4 regions of the Marinomonas vaga genome follow, and region 2 is predicted to be linked to each of the others. Evidence: predicted binding sites of a transcription regulator. Region 2 holds the regulator's gene; each other region holds the start of a gene.
What was found. The regulator LexA, encoded in region 2, represses DNA repair genes until DNA is damaged. The targets are predictions, from matches to a motif close to TACTGTNTANNTANACAGTA.

Region 1 (3,500 bases), 900 kb from region 2:
TGTTCAGCCCTTCTATCACGCCCACGGATTCGAGAGTGATGGCCTGATCTTTATGGAGGCAGGCAAACCTCACATCAAAATGACACGCAAAGTCTAATTCATTTCTAGACCATAAGTTACCGACACAAAAAAGGAGCCCACAGGCTCCTTTTTTCGTTTCACATAAAGCGATTATAGGATCGCAATAAGTTCCACATCAAATACCAATACAGAGTGAGGCTGAATCAAAGCGCCTGCACCTTGTGCACCGTAAGCAAGCTCTGCAGGGATTGCAAAGCGGTATTTCGCGCCTTCTTTCATCAATTGAACACCTTCAGTCCAACCAGCGATAACGCCAGATAGAGGGAATTCAATTGGCTCGCCACGTTGAATAGAGCTGTCAAATACTTGACCGTCTACTAGACGACCTTCGTAATGAACACGTACAGTAGAAGACGCTACTGGCTGGTTGCCTGTACCTTCTTCCAAAACTTCATACTGAAGACCAGACTCAGTCACTTGAACGCCTTCACGAGCTTTGTTTTCGGCTAGGAAAGCTTCGCCAGCGGCAACTGTTTCTGCTGCTGCAGCTTTAGATTTCGCTTCCATTTTTTCTTGAAGCTCTGCGAATGCTGCTTCCAACTCAGCTGCTGGAACCGCCATTGGCTGCTCATTTAGAGCATCTTTGATCGCTGCGAAAAGGTGGTCTAGAGACAGCTCACCTAGATCGCTGCCACGTAGTTGATCACCGATCTGACGACCGATACCGTAAGCAATTTTTGCTTCATTCGTCGCGAAGGACAATTCAGACATAGTTCAATCTCTTTGTGTCGTTAAAAATAGGCGCACAGAATATCACATCCAACCCCCTATGCCGACCAATGCAATTAAAACAAAACTATAGACTCAATAAATGATATTGATTATCATTTAAACCAAATAAACGATAGGAGGCTTTGATTATGTCTAAGATTTTCACTCGCCCAACCAACAAACCTGTATCCACATCAAAGTGGCCGACCCTTGCATTTGTCACCGTGATTTTATGCGTCACAGCGTTTGGCTTTGTCTCCAGTCAACATGAGGCCATAAACATTCAGAATTCTTATCTCTCGAGTCAGTAGCTTGATATAGGTCAGCTCGTTTTATTCAAAAAGGACTAGAGTCAAACCTATAGCAAGCCCGAAAGGAGATTCACGATGCTACCTAAAATTGAAACCATCTTATACGCCTGTGACCTAGAGCCCAAAACAACTCAGGCCATGGAAATGGTGATGAACCTAGCCATCGCTAACCAAGCAAAAGTGATCATCATGCACGCTCTGGAGCCCATCAGCGCGCAAGCTTCTAATATGATCTACAACTACATGTCTGAGCAGACAGTGAAGACCATGCGCGAAGAAGCAATCCACTCTATTCGTGAGCGAATGAAAGCTTTTCTAGAGGAGTTCACCCAGTCACACCCAGAGGACATGCGTGACCTAGGCAGCGAACCGCAACTGGAAGTTGTCAGTGGGATCCCTGCGGAAGCGATTGAAAAAACAGCGGAAAAAGTCGGTGCCGACATGATCGTAATGAACAGCCGCACCCACAGCAAAATTGGTCAAATGGTCATCGGCTCCACTGCGAACAAAGTTGTTCACCACAGCCGAATCCCGGTATTAGTTGTTCCAATATTGAAATAACCTCAAACAACCCAGCCCGAGCAAGTAGCCACTACTCGCTTGGGCGTTCTTATTTTTCAATCTTACTCCCCAATACTGCGCTCTTAAATTAGACACAAACACCACAATTACTGTATAAATAACCATAACTTTATCGGTATCCATCTTGCTCGCTGTTTATGATTTTATACATCGCTGAAAAGCCCAGTTTGGCTCGTGCTATTGCTGCCGGACTTCCTACCCCGCAAAAAAAACACGACGGTTATATTCAACTACCAAATGGTGACTGTGTGACCTGGTGCATCGGCCATCTACTGGAATTAGCGGAGCCGCAAGATTATTCAGATCGTTACAAACAGTGGAATTTAGACCATCTCCCCATCATCCCCAGCGAATGGCAATGGAAAGCCAAATCAGGGACAAAAAAACAACTCAGTGTGGTGCGAAAGCTTCTTAAAGAGGCCACTCAGATCGTTCACGCAGGGGACCCAGATCGAGAAGGCCAATTGCTGGTGGACGAAGTGTTGCACTATGCCAAGGTGCCCAAGTACAAACTTGAATCCACTCAACGCCTTTTGATAAGCGATTTGACGACCAGCGCGGTGAAAAAAGCCCTCAACACCTTACGCTCAAACAAAGAGTTTGCCCCCCTGTCTCGGTCCGCTTTGGCTCGTTCTCGAGCAGATTGGCTGTATGGCATTAATCTCACTCGAGCTTACACGGTAAAAGGCCGCCAAGCGGGTTATCAGGGGGTATTGTCTGTTGGCCGAGTACAAACCCCTGTATTGGGGCTCGTGGTGCGCCGAGATTTAGATCGGGAAAACTTTGTTCCGACAGCCTATTACCAAGTGCTTGCCCACATTCAAGGGGCATCTGTGCCGTTTACTGCTAAATGGCTCCCCAGTGAGGCTTGCCAGCCCTACCAAGACAGTGAAGGCAGAGTGCTCAGCCGCCCTCTTGCAGAGAATGTGGCACAGCGCATTACCGATAAACCTGCGCTGGTAAGCGACTATCAGAGCGCCCTAAAAAAACAAGCACCGCCACTGCCTTACAATCTAAGCGCCTTGCAGATCGATGCCGCCAAAGCCTTCTCCATGTCGGCTCAAAAGGTACTAGATACCTGTCAGTCACTGTACGAGCGACATCAGATGATCACTTACCCAAGATCTGATTGCCGTTATTTACCAACGGAACAGTTTGCTCAAGCACCACACATTGTCAGTAAGCTCCAAGCCCTACCGTTGCCATATCAGCAAGCGGCGACTCAAGCCAACAGCCGTCAAAAATCAAAAGCCTGGAACGACAAGCAAGTGGGCGCTCACCATGCCATCATCCCAACCACACAGCTAAACGGTTACGACAAGCTCAATCAAGATGAGAAGAAAATCTTTGAATTGGTGGCACGTCAGTATTTGATTCAATTCATGCCTCACTATGAGTATTTAGCGACCAAGATTATTTTAGAGATAGAGGGAGGACACTTCTCAGCGACAGGAGTGAGTGTTCAGCAAATGGGATGGAAAGCATTAATGCCCGCCAGTAAAAAAGACGAAACCTTGCTTCCCGTGGTCAACAAAGGACAAACACTGCACTGTGACAAGGGTGAAGTATTGGACAAGGTCACTACGCCACCAGACGCCTTTACCGATGCAACCCTGTTAGCAGCCATGACAGGCATTAGTCGATTTGTCAGCGATAAAAGCATCAAAGCAATATTAAAAGAGACCGATGGACTTGGCACAGAAGCAACTCGTGCGGGGATCATAGAGTTGCTGTTTAAACGAAGTTTTTTAACGCGGCAAGGGAAGCAGATTCACGCAACCGCCACCGGTCGCGCCTTAATAGAAGCCCTTCCTG
Region 2 (3,500 bases):
AAATGCAGCTTAAAACGGGGCGTTTCGGTAAATACTTTGGCTGTACCAATGAGGCTTGTAAAAATACCCGTAAGCTTCTTAAAAATGGCGAAGTGGCACCGCCAAAAATGGACCCTGTGTCTATGCCGGATCTTCCTTGTCAAAAGGTTGAGGATCACTATGTGCTCCGTGACGGAGCAACGGGTCTGTTCTTGGCTGCGAGTCAGTTCCCTCGTAAGCGTGAGACTCGTCCGCCTTTGGTGAAAGAGCTTAAGCCTTACATGGATCAGATTGATCCTAAGTATCATTACTTTGATAAAGCTCCCCTTCAGGATGAAGAGGGAAATCCTACTGTTATTCGTTACAGTCGCAAAACGAAAGAGCAGTACATTATGACTGAAGTAGAAGGCAAGCCTACGGGCTGGAAAGCTTTCTATGTCAATGGTAAATGGGATGTTCAACCAGGGAAGAAAAAATGAGTGGATCCAGCTTAGCAAGTTCAACGAATCAACGTCTTGATGCCGCGAGGCGTCTATTGAGCCAAAGCCAGCAAGGGGAAGACAGTTGGCTTGCTTCTAGCTTTGAAAACTCTGCCTTATTTCAGCTTCGCAGTGCCCTGAATGGCTTACTTCAGGAAATTCAATCTGTGTATAGCTTGAAGGGCGAGTTGTCTGTGACAGCCATGGTCCAGCTTGCGGCGACTAAAGGTGTTATCGTGCCAGCTCTACAAGAGCTACAGCTGCTACAAGAAAATCGTCAGTCATGGCTGTCTCAGCTTTACTCTGGCTATGTGGCTGCCCTTGAGTGTACCCCGAATGTGGGTGCCGTATCGGCTAATTCTGGATCTGACCTGATTGGTAAGGGGTCAGACTCTGGTGCAGCGACAAAACACATCCTCAATTCACTGGTGGACATTGTACTGCGGTTTCGTGAAGATTCCGCAGAATATTAAGAATGAAAGATACGTATTTAGAAATTGTTGAATTAGAAAATGGAGACATTGTGCTCCGTCCTGCAAGCGAGGATGAGGACGATAAGACGCCCCTTGCAACCCTTAAAATCTCAGATGACACCAAGGCATTCTTAAAAGATCGTTATTTTGAATTGGCTAAGTGTATGTTCCATGCGGGCATTGACTACGTGTATTCAGAGGATTTCGATTCAGGAGAAGGGCATGATGCCCATGATGAAGAGTTTATGCCTCGTATTCTTCACTGATGTTCTGTGTTGTCTATCTAAAACAAAAATGGTTGCTTAAATAAAGCAACCTTTTTTGCTTTTGGGGACTAGATCCCACGTCGAATAACACCCACTGATAGACCTTCAATGACAAATTCTTCGCTTTCAAGATCAACGACTATGTCATTAAATGCTTCATTTTCGGGCTGAAGTCTGACTTCGCTGCCCTTTTGTTGGAAGCGTTTTACTGTTACTTCGTCACCGATTCGAGCGACAACAATTTGACCATTACGCACAGTGGTGGTTTTGTGCACAGCGAGTAGGTCGCCATCATAAATGCCAACATCTTTCATGCTCATGCCATTTACCGAAAGCAGGTAGTCGGCTTTAGGAGAAAACATGTCGGAGGGGACCTTGATGCGTGAATCAATATTCTCTTGTGCCAGAATAGGGTATCCTGCTGCCACTTGACCAACGATGGGTAGAGTGCCGTCTTCATCGTTTGCACTTTCGGCAGGTTGTTCAATTAAGCGAATGCCACGTGAAGCACCAGATAGCATTTCAATAGCGCCTTTTTTACTTAGGGCTTTTAAATGTTCTTCGGCTGCATTGGGTGACTTAAAGCCAAGTCGTGCTGCGATTTCAGCTCGAGTTGGCGGAAAGCCAGTTTCATTAATGAATTCGCGAATCGTCTCTAGGACATCAGACTGTCTTTTTGTTAATTTAATCATATGGCATCTGTTTGTTTATACAGTTACTGTTATTATATACAGCTAATCATCTATAGCTCAACTAATTAAATGCTTTCAGACAAGATAAAGAATCAAATTCAGCAAGCCTACCGAGATTATCTAGAGGCAAAAGGCCACAAGGCCCGTGTGGGACAGCGTCATATGATCGCGACCATTGCTCGGACCCTTGGCAATATAAAACAGGGCACCGAAGGTGAGCGGCTAGGTGAAAAGCATGTGGCTGTGGTCGAGGCTGGCACCGGTACAGGTAAGACCTTGTCTTACTGTCTTTCAACGATTCCGATTGTGAAGGATAAGGGTCTTAAGCTAATTATCTCTACTGCGACAGTTGCCTTACAGGAGCAAATCTTACATAAAGAGCTGCCAAGTCTTCTTGAGCATACGGATTATAGTTTCCGATATACCCTCGCTAAAGGTCGTGGTCGTTACCTGTGCTTAAACAACCTTGAGAGCTTTCTGGGTGCTGAAGAGCAATCCACAGAGGATATGTTCGCAGGCCTGTTTGAACAACATCTGGCGGCGGATGATGTCAATATCACCCTGTATCAGGAAATGGATGATAAGCTTCGCGACGGTGAGTGGGATGGAGACAAAGATAATTGGGAAGGCATCATTCGTGAGAATGATTGGCGTCGTCTCACCACTGATCATCAACAATGTACAAATCGTAATTGTGCTAACTTCTCCGCCTGTCCATTTTTTAAGGCCCGAGGTGAACTAGAAATTGCAGATGTCATAGTGGCTAACCATGATTTGGTGTTAGCGGATTTATCATTGGGTGGCGGTGCCATTCTTTCAGACCCCAAAGAAACCATCTATGTATTTGATGAAGGACATCATCTACCTGACAAGGCCATAGGTCACTTTAGACATGAAGTGCGTCTGCAACAAAGTATCAGTTGGCTTAAGCAGCTAGACAAAAACCTTATAAATTTCCGTCAGGAACTAACGGACGAAGTCAGTTTGTCGGGGCAGATCTTATTAAAAATCCCCCAGCAAATACAAAGCACGATCAACTTTGTACAGTACGTGCAGCAGGGGATCGCACCCTTTATCCAAGGGTTGGGATTGGACGAAGATACGCGTCAGCACCGTTTTGAATTTGGTGTTATCCCTGATGAATTACGCCAGCTGGCATACAGCCTTACTATGTCTTACCAAAAGCTCTACAAGCAGATTGAAACCATTCAGGATGAATGTAAAAAGGTAAAGCAAAATGAAGGCATGGGGATCACGGAGGAAACCGCTGAAAATTGGCTGCCAATCTTAGGTGTCATCTTAGGGCGTCTTGAAGCCTGTGTGGAGCTTTGGAAGCTCTATTCCGCTATTGATGATCAGACCTATCCCCCTAATGCCCGATGGCTTGTTTTAGTGGGCCAAGGCCTTGAACAAGATGTAGAGCTGGGTGGTTCCCCCATCTTAGCCGCCCATACGCTGCGTATGCAGCTCTGGGACAAGTGCTTTGGTGCGGTTGTTACCTCAGCCACATTGACGGCACTGAATGAGTTTCATCGTTTCAACATGCGCTCGGGGGTACCACGGGAAAGTGAGTATCTAAGGGTTATCAGTCCATTTGATTTTGCCAATAAA
Region 3 (3,500 bases), 360 kb from region 2:
ATCCAAGAGCGAAGGTATAGTATTAATGATCTTGGGGGCAGAGACAGGTTATCCTGGATGGAATGGAAACAGGATATGGTCACACGATATTTAACGAGCAGCCTTAACAATCGCAGGCAACCCTACGGCTTCTTCGTTGCGCCTTCGGCTCCACTTCAAAGCTGCGGGCGCTAGCTTCTTAGCATCAAATAATTATTAAGTAGTAAAAAACATAAACTAATGAAATAAGCGATGAGTCAGTAAATATGGATGCTTCAGAAGTCCCAAGCACTAAGAAAAAAGTTAGTTGGAAGAAATTAAACTATTTTTTAAAAGATAATATAAGTATTATATCAGACCTTTTAGCCTCTCTATCAATTATTTTTGCAGCAGGAATTTTTATATATAACTATTTTGATAGCAAAGTATCAGACATAAATGCCGCAACGATAATAAGTGAAAATGAAAAGTTAGCACTTCTGGTAAGCAATACAGGGGGTAATGATGTTGTACTTAAAAGAATTTTTATTTCTGTTCCTTATGTCGACGTAAAAAACCAAGCAAAAATAAAAAATATTGGAGCTCTTTTAGAAAAAGATAAATCTAGAATAATTGAATCTTTAGATTCTAAGCTGTATAGCTCTGTCATTTATAATAAGTATGAACACGGAAATAATATTGCAACTACATCATGTACTATTTCTATAGAATATATTGATCCTGACGGTGATATAAACAAAAAGGATTTTCCAGAAACGTGCATAGCTGCAACAATGATCCAAAATAAATAAGAACGAAACTAAAAAAATAATTGGGATCAAAATAAAAATAATTGGGGTCAGATGAAAATAGAGCATTAACCCCATCCGTATTCCTCAGACGTACATTACGCTATTTTTAAATTTCTCACCCCAATCCCATCCGTACTTCCTTCAATCCTCGATCCAGCTTGACCTATCGAGTCGGCAGGTTTGTGTGCCGAGCCTGCAAACACCAAACCCTGTTGTTACAATCCGTTTCCAAAACTTTACGGTATAGATATACAGTTATTGGGTTTTGCGCATTATGAAGGTCACGTATCTTGGCTCTGCTGAATCAGCCGCTTTTCTTTCGATCAATAAGTTGAACATTCCACTCTATGTTGAGTCGGTGTCGGCGGGGTTTCCGTCCCCAGCCCAGGACTTTGTGGGGCGCACGTTAGACTTGAACGTAACAATGGGGTCAGATGAAAATAGATCACTGACCCCATGCGTATTCCCCAGTCACACAATACGCCACGTTTAGACTTTTTGCCCCAATCCCATCCGTACTTCCTTCCACCTTAGATCCTGCTTGACCTATCGAGTTGACAGGCTTGTGTGTCGAGCCTACAAACCCCAAAACCTGTTGTCACAATCCGTTGTCAAAACTATTCTGTATAAATATACAGTAATTTGATTTTGCGTATTATGAAGGTCACGTATCTTGGCTCTGCTGAATCAGCCGCTTTTCTTTCGATCAATAAGTTAAACATTCCGCTCTATGTGGAGTCGGTGTCGGCGGGGTTTCCGTCTCCGGCTCAGGACTTTGTGGAGCGTACGTTAGACTTGAACGAGCTGTGTATTCAGCACCCGAGTGCGACCTTCTTTGTTCGTGCTCAAGGGGATTCCATGGTGGAAGCGGGGATTATTCAGGAGATATCTTGGTGGTGGATCGTTCGTTAACGGCTCGCCATGGGGACATTGTGATTGCATGTCTGCATGGTGAGATGACGGTCAAAACCCTTGAATTAAAACCCCAAGTCTTGCTCCGTCCGAAAAACAAAGCCTATCGTCCCATTGAGATCACAGAGGAATCCCAGTTAGAGATTTTCGGCGTAGTAACTGGGGTTGTCCGTAAGTTTGAGCGTGGCTGATGAATACTGCCTGAATGCGTTACTCCTGTTTGGTGGATGACAGGTTATACCGTAAAGGGCACCGTATTCTCAGCCTCACAGGGCATCAGGCCTCAATGGTCTATGAAGCGTGAGCATCTGTCCTCAGCGTAGACCTCTGGGTGGGTTGACCTACCGCTTGTTTACTAAATGATCAGTATCTGATGCCTTTAAAATTACGCAAGAATTGTGAATTTTTGTAGTCAGCCATTTTAAAGATTTCTTTTATAATATTTCAAATAAGCTAAAAAATATTAGCTTTAAACTAATATTTTAGGGGGTTTTTATTAGTAATAAAATATATTATGTCAAAATAACACAGTTCTCTATTTTTTATAAGCTATTGATTTATATGTTTTTTATTGGATTTGAATTAATCTGAGATATCTTTTTTAATGAGGTTTTATAATATTTCCCTGAATTTTTCATAATATATAGAAAACTGAATTGCTCTATATTGAATCGATTTTAAATTCGTGTAATTTGATATTTATTGAGTTTTAAATCGGTTCAGGAAAATGAGACAAGTTAATCAAAATAAGCGTTACGCAGAGCATCACGAATCATTCGTTAATTCAGAGATACCCTACATCCCTATGATTCGTACGATGGACTTTACTCGATCCGCAGGTAACCGATCCAAAGTCCCTCATTTCAGAGACTCTGATCGCTTGATTCACTTTATGTCTGTTAATGAACGATGGGCTTTTCTTAATATTCTTCACAACTGCGATGTGATTGACGTCTATGAACAGTGGGCCATCGACCTCGAAAGCTCAATGTTGATTTGCCAAAAGCTGGACATCGAACACCCCAAAATTCCTCGAGGTTCCAGTTGGGCATATCAAAGCTTTGATCTTCTGGTGGAGCTAGATGCCTCTAACGATGACACTTGCGTTGAAGACGTCAAATGGCTTGCGGTGGCTGTGAAATCAAGTTATCACGCCTCGAATAAACGTGTAATCGAAAAACTCTTAATTCAAGAAGCTTTCGCTCGCATGAAAGGGTATGAGTTCTGTCTGATTACAGATGATGAGATTAGGAATGTTTACAGTGAAACCTTAGACACTTTGTATTTTCACTACAAACTACGTCCCTCGACAGAGATTTACTACGACACTTGGTTGAATACTTTTCGCGGTGAGCTTTTGTTCAATGCTGATATGCGTTTAGGAAAACTCATCAAGGCTGTGGCATCCAGTGTTGGTATCGAAGATGAATTGTCCGCGCATTTCTTTTGCCACGCTTTATGGTGCAAAGATTTTAAGATGGACTGGAGCCAACGCCTTCGATATGAGCGAAGTGCTGAGTCTCTAGGAGTGATGCCTCTATGAGTGATGCCTCTATGAGTGATGCCTCTATGAGTGATGCCTCTATGAGTAATAGCATGATGGTTACTCAAAGCGCTGGCGCACTCCCTATGGAGGTATGCGCTCCGATCAACAAATTTGAAGTCATTAAACTGACAGAAGATGACTATGGTGATGTTGAGCCAGTAGTCATCGGTGGTACTGAAATACTTGCTGATTCCCTTATCGTTCATATTGATCTTGTGCGAGGGGCGGCTTTTTTGATGAATATTCGTACTAAGCCTAAGAAACCCAAAGAA
Region 4 (3,500 bases), 180 kb from region 2:
ATAAAAATATCCATCTGCTCTTTAACAACAGGCTGTCCAATATACTCCTGCAACGATTGGGGGCGTATCGCCCGATCAACCTGTCCTTCAGTACCCTTAATTTGAGGAGAGATTATACGGTCATGCTCTATCATATTTGTTTTATCTCAACGTACTCTTTAATGCCGCTTTAATTAGAGACTCACTGTCGGAGTCATCTTTAGGCAACTTAGCAATCACCCGTGCGGCTTCTTGTGGCTTATAGCCTAACGCCACCAAGGCTGACTCTGCTTCCTGCCTAGGATCTGTTGTCACCTGCTGCACCACAGCCTTCGTAGTAAACAAGTCTTGTTTTGCCGCGGCACCAAGTTTATCACGTAACTCCACAACCAAACGCTCGGCAGTCTTCTTACCCACACCCGGTATTTTAGTTAATGAGGTGATTTGGGACTCCTGGACAGCTTCAATGAGCTCAGACGGAGACATACTAGATAATATGGCCAAAGCCATTTTAGGCCCCACACCATTGACCTTAATAAGGATGCGAAACAATGCTCGTTCATCCTTTGTGACGAAGCCATACAAGGATTGAGCATCTTCCTTAACTTGAAAGTGCGTATGCAAGGTGACCTGCTGACCAATGGGAGGCAATTCATAAATAGTACTCATGGAGGCCGTCACCTCGTAGCCTATACCAGCCACATCGACCAACAATTCAGGAGGGGACTTCTCAACCAGCACCCCAACAATTCGACCTATCATTTTAAGCTTTCCTTAAATCAGATTGCTGCCAACGCTTTGACGTTCGTCCGGCGCGTTTACCAACACCATATTCCAAACCATCCGAAGTCCGGGTATTTGAATGACATAGGGCAATAGCTAAGGCATCCGCCGCATCAGCCTGGGGCGTTGATTCCAAAGACATTAGCAATTGAACCATTGCCTGAACCTGTGACTTATCAGCATTACCATTACCCACGACAGACTGCTTCACGCGCCGTGCGGCATATTCAAAAACAGGCAAATCAGCCATAGCCGCCGCCACGATCGCTGCGCCACGGGCTTGCCCAAGCTTTAACGCAGAATTGGCATTTTTTGCCAAGAACACTTCTTCAATGGCAAATTCCTTTGGTGAAAACTCCTCAATCACTTGGGAGACACACTCAAAAATGCGCTTTAAACGGATGGGCAAATTTTCATCAGGAAGACGAATGCAGCCACTGCTCACATAACGTGCCTTGCCATTTATTACATCAATAACACCAAACCCCGTCACCCGAGAACCTGGGTCAATCGCCAATATACGTGTAGAAGCCACAGCCTAACCACTTAACCATTAAGATACTGTATATTTCACCAGCCCCAGTAATGCAATGCAATCCTAGATACAAAAAAGGGCCACATATGCGGCCCTTTTTTTTATAAACTTACGCTAAATCACTCAACAACTGGCTTACGAACACGAATGCTCAGCTCTTTAAGTTGTTTATCGCTGACTTCGCCAGGCGCTTGAGTCAACAGACAAGTAGCACTTTGCGTTTTAGGGAAGGCAATCACATCACGAATCGATGCAGACCCCGTCATTAGCATAACCAAGCGATCCAAGCCAAATGCCAAACCACCATGTGGCGGCGCACCAAACTTCAACGCATCCAGCAAGAAACCAAATTTCTCTTCTTGCTCTTCTTCAGAGATATTCAGCAATTTAAACACTGCTTGCTGCATTTCTGCTTGGTGAATACGGATAGAGCCACCACCTAGCTCGGTTCCATTTAGAACCATGTCATAGGCCTGAGAAAGAGCTGTCAGCGGGTTTGCCTGAAGCTCTTCTGGAGAACAAGACGGCGCAGTGAATGGGTGATGGATAGCTGTAATGCCACCGTCAGATGTTTCTTCAAACATTGGGAAGTCAACTACCCAAAGCGGCGCCCACTCACAGGTATATAGGTCAAGATCAGCACCTAGCTTACAACGCAACGCACCTAGCGCTTCGTTAACAACACTAGTTTGGTCAGCACCAAAGAAGATTAAATCACCATCTTGCGCTTCCACACGATCAAGCAAAGCTTGACGCACTTCTACAGGCAAGAATTTAACAATTGGAGACTGTAACCCTTCTTCCAGATCAGACTTATTGTTTACTTTAATATAAGCCAGACCTTTCGCACCGTAGATACCTACAAACTTAGTGTACTCGTCAATCTGCTTACGAGTTAAGGCATTGCCACCTGGCACCTTCAATGCTGCAACACGACCTTTAGGATCAGACGCAGGACCAGAGAAGACTTTAAAGTCAACTTCTGTCATTAAGTCAGACACTGTCTCAATAGTCAGTGGAATACGCAAATCTGGCTTATCAGAACCGTATTTTTCCATTGCTTCAGAGAAAGGCATGCGCGGGAAGGTACCCAAATCCACATCTTTCAACTCTTTAAACAAATTCGTAATCATACCCTCGGTTAGGGTCATGATGTCTTCTTGACCTAGGAAAGAGGTCTCCAAGTCAATCTGAGTGAATTCAGGCTGACGATCTGCACGCAAGTCTTCGTCACGGAAACATTTTGCAATTTGGTAGTAACGATCAAAGCCAGACACCATCAACAACTGCTTAAACAACTGTGGCGATTGAGGCAAGGCAAAGAAGCTACCTTGGTGAGTACGGCTAGGCACCAAGTAGTCACGTGCACCCTCTGGGGTTGCGCGGGTCAAAATAGGCGTTTCAATGTCTAAGAAACCATTTTCGTCTAGGTAACGACGCAATACAGACGTTACTTTTGAACGGAAACGTAGTTTCTGTTGAATTTCTGGACGACGCAAATCGATGAAACGATTCTTCAGACGAATGTCTTCACCTACTGTTTGGTGGTCGTCTAGCTGGAATGGAGGCGTTGCCGCTCGGTTTAGGATTTCTAGCTCGTGACCCAAAACCTCAATCTCACCTGTGGTCATATTTGGGTTAACTGTCCCTTCTGGACGAGCACGAACAACACCCTTAATCTGAACCACAAATTCACTACGGCAGCTGTCTGCTAGGGCAAAGCTGTCGGCACGATCTGGATCAAATACCACTTGAGTCAAACCTTCACGATCGCGAAGATCCAAGAAAATAACACCACCATGGTCGCGGCGACGGTGTACCCAGCCGCTAAGAGTGACTTCTTCTGAAATGTTTTTTGCTGTTAACTCGCCGCAATAATGGCTGCGCATAATTTGTATCCTATTACCGTCTCATCTTGAGCGTTAATGTTGTTCTGAGTTCTCGTTGCCGAGCCTTTAAGCTCACTTTTTAGACAACCAAAACCTCTTAAGTCTTTCAAAGGCCAAGCATTATATGCCAAGCGTCAAGGACTCTCTAGGGTGTGACCTAAATTTCTAATCTTGGGGCAGGAATATTCGGGTAATTTCGACAATTTGATCGACTCCACGACTTTTCATCTGCAGCTCATCACCCTCTTCTTTATGAAGCAACGACTGACCGAGAGGTGTTTGCGGCGTGACCAGCAATACATATTGATCATCAC

Region 1: ACZ5DR_RS10390 (DNA topoisomerase III) is a predicted target of LexA. The motif match lies at 1,773-1,792, and genes of this name have one in related genera.
Region 3: ACZ5DR_RS12890 (S24 family peptidase) is a predicted target of LexA. The motif match lies at 1,391-1,410, and genes of this name have one in related genera.
Region 4: ruvC (crossover junction endodeoxyribonuclease RuvC) is a predicted target of LexA. The motif match lies at 1,322-1,341, and genes of this name have one in related genera.

Annotation. Positions count from the first base shown of each region.
Region 1 is NZ_AP043903.1:2,210,568-2,214,067, reverse strand. Features, by position in the region: gene ACZ5DR_RS10410 (GNAT family N-acetyltransferase) at 1-97, shown strand, start outside; gene ACZ5DR_RS10405 (FKBP-type peptidyl-prolyl cis-trans isomerase) at 172-792, opposite strand; gene ACZ5DR_RS10400 (hypothetical protein) at 942-1,103, shown strand; gene ACZ5DR_RS10395 (universal stress protein) at 1,179-1,664, shown strand; gene ACZ5DR_RS10390 (DNA topoisomerase III) at 1,823-3,500, shown strand, end outside.
Region 2 is NZ_AP043903.1:3,111,678-3,115,177, reverse strand. Features, by position in the region: gene topA (type I DNA topoisomerase) at 1-458, shown strand, start outside; gene ACZ5DR_RS14560 (DUF6586 family protein) at 455-931, shown strand; gene ACZ5DR_RS14555 (hypothetical protein) at 934-1,197, shown strand; gene lexA (transcriptional repressor LexA) at 1,266-1,889, opposite strand; gene dinG (ATP-dependent DNA helicase DinG) at 1,959-3,500, shown strand, end outside.
Region 3 is NZ_AP043903.1:2,748,313-2,751,812, forward strand. Features, by position in the region: gene ACZ5DR_RS12885 (hypothetical protein) at 246-770, shown strand; gene ACZ5DR_RS12890 (S24 family peptidase) at 1,428-1,682, shown strand; gene ACZ5DR_RS12895 (S24 family peptidase) at 1,667-1,873, shown strand; gene ACZ5DR_RS12900 (DUF4113 domain-containing protein) at 1,910-2,005, shown strand; gene ACZ5DR_RS12905 (TnsA endonuclease N-terminal domain-containing protein) at 2,410-3,225, shown strand; gene ACZ5DR_RS12910 (Mu transposase C-terminal domain-containing protein) at 3,222-3,500, shown strand, end outside.
Region 4 is NZ_AP043903.1:3,289,436-3,292,935, forward strand. Features, by position in the region: gene ruvB (Holliday junction branch migration DNA helicase RuvB) at 1-134, opposite strand, end outside; gene ruvA (Holliday junction branch migration protein RuvA) at 142-741, opposite strand; gene ruvC (crossover junction endodeoxyribonuclease RuvC) at 743-1,297, opposite strand; gene aspS (aspartate--tRNA ligase) at 1,417-3,186, opposite strand; gene ACZ5DR_RS15525 (hypothetical protein) at 3,352-3,500, opposite strand, start outside.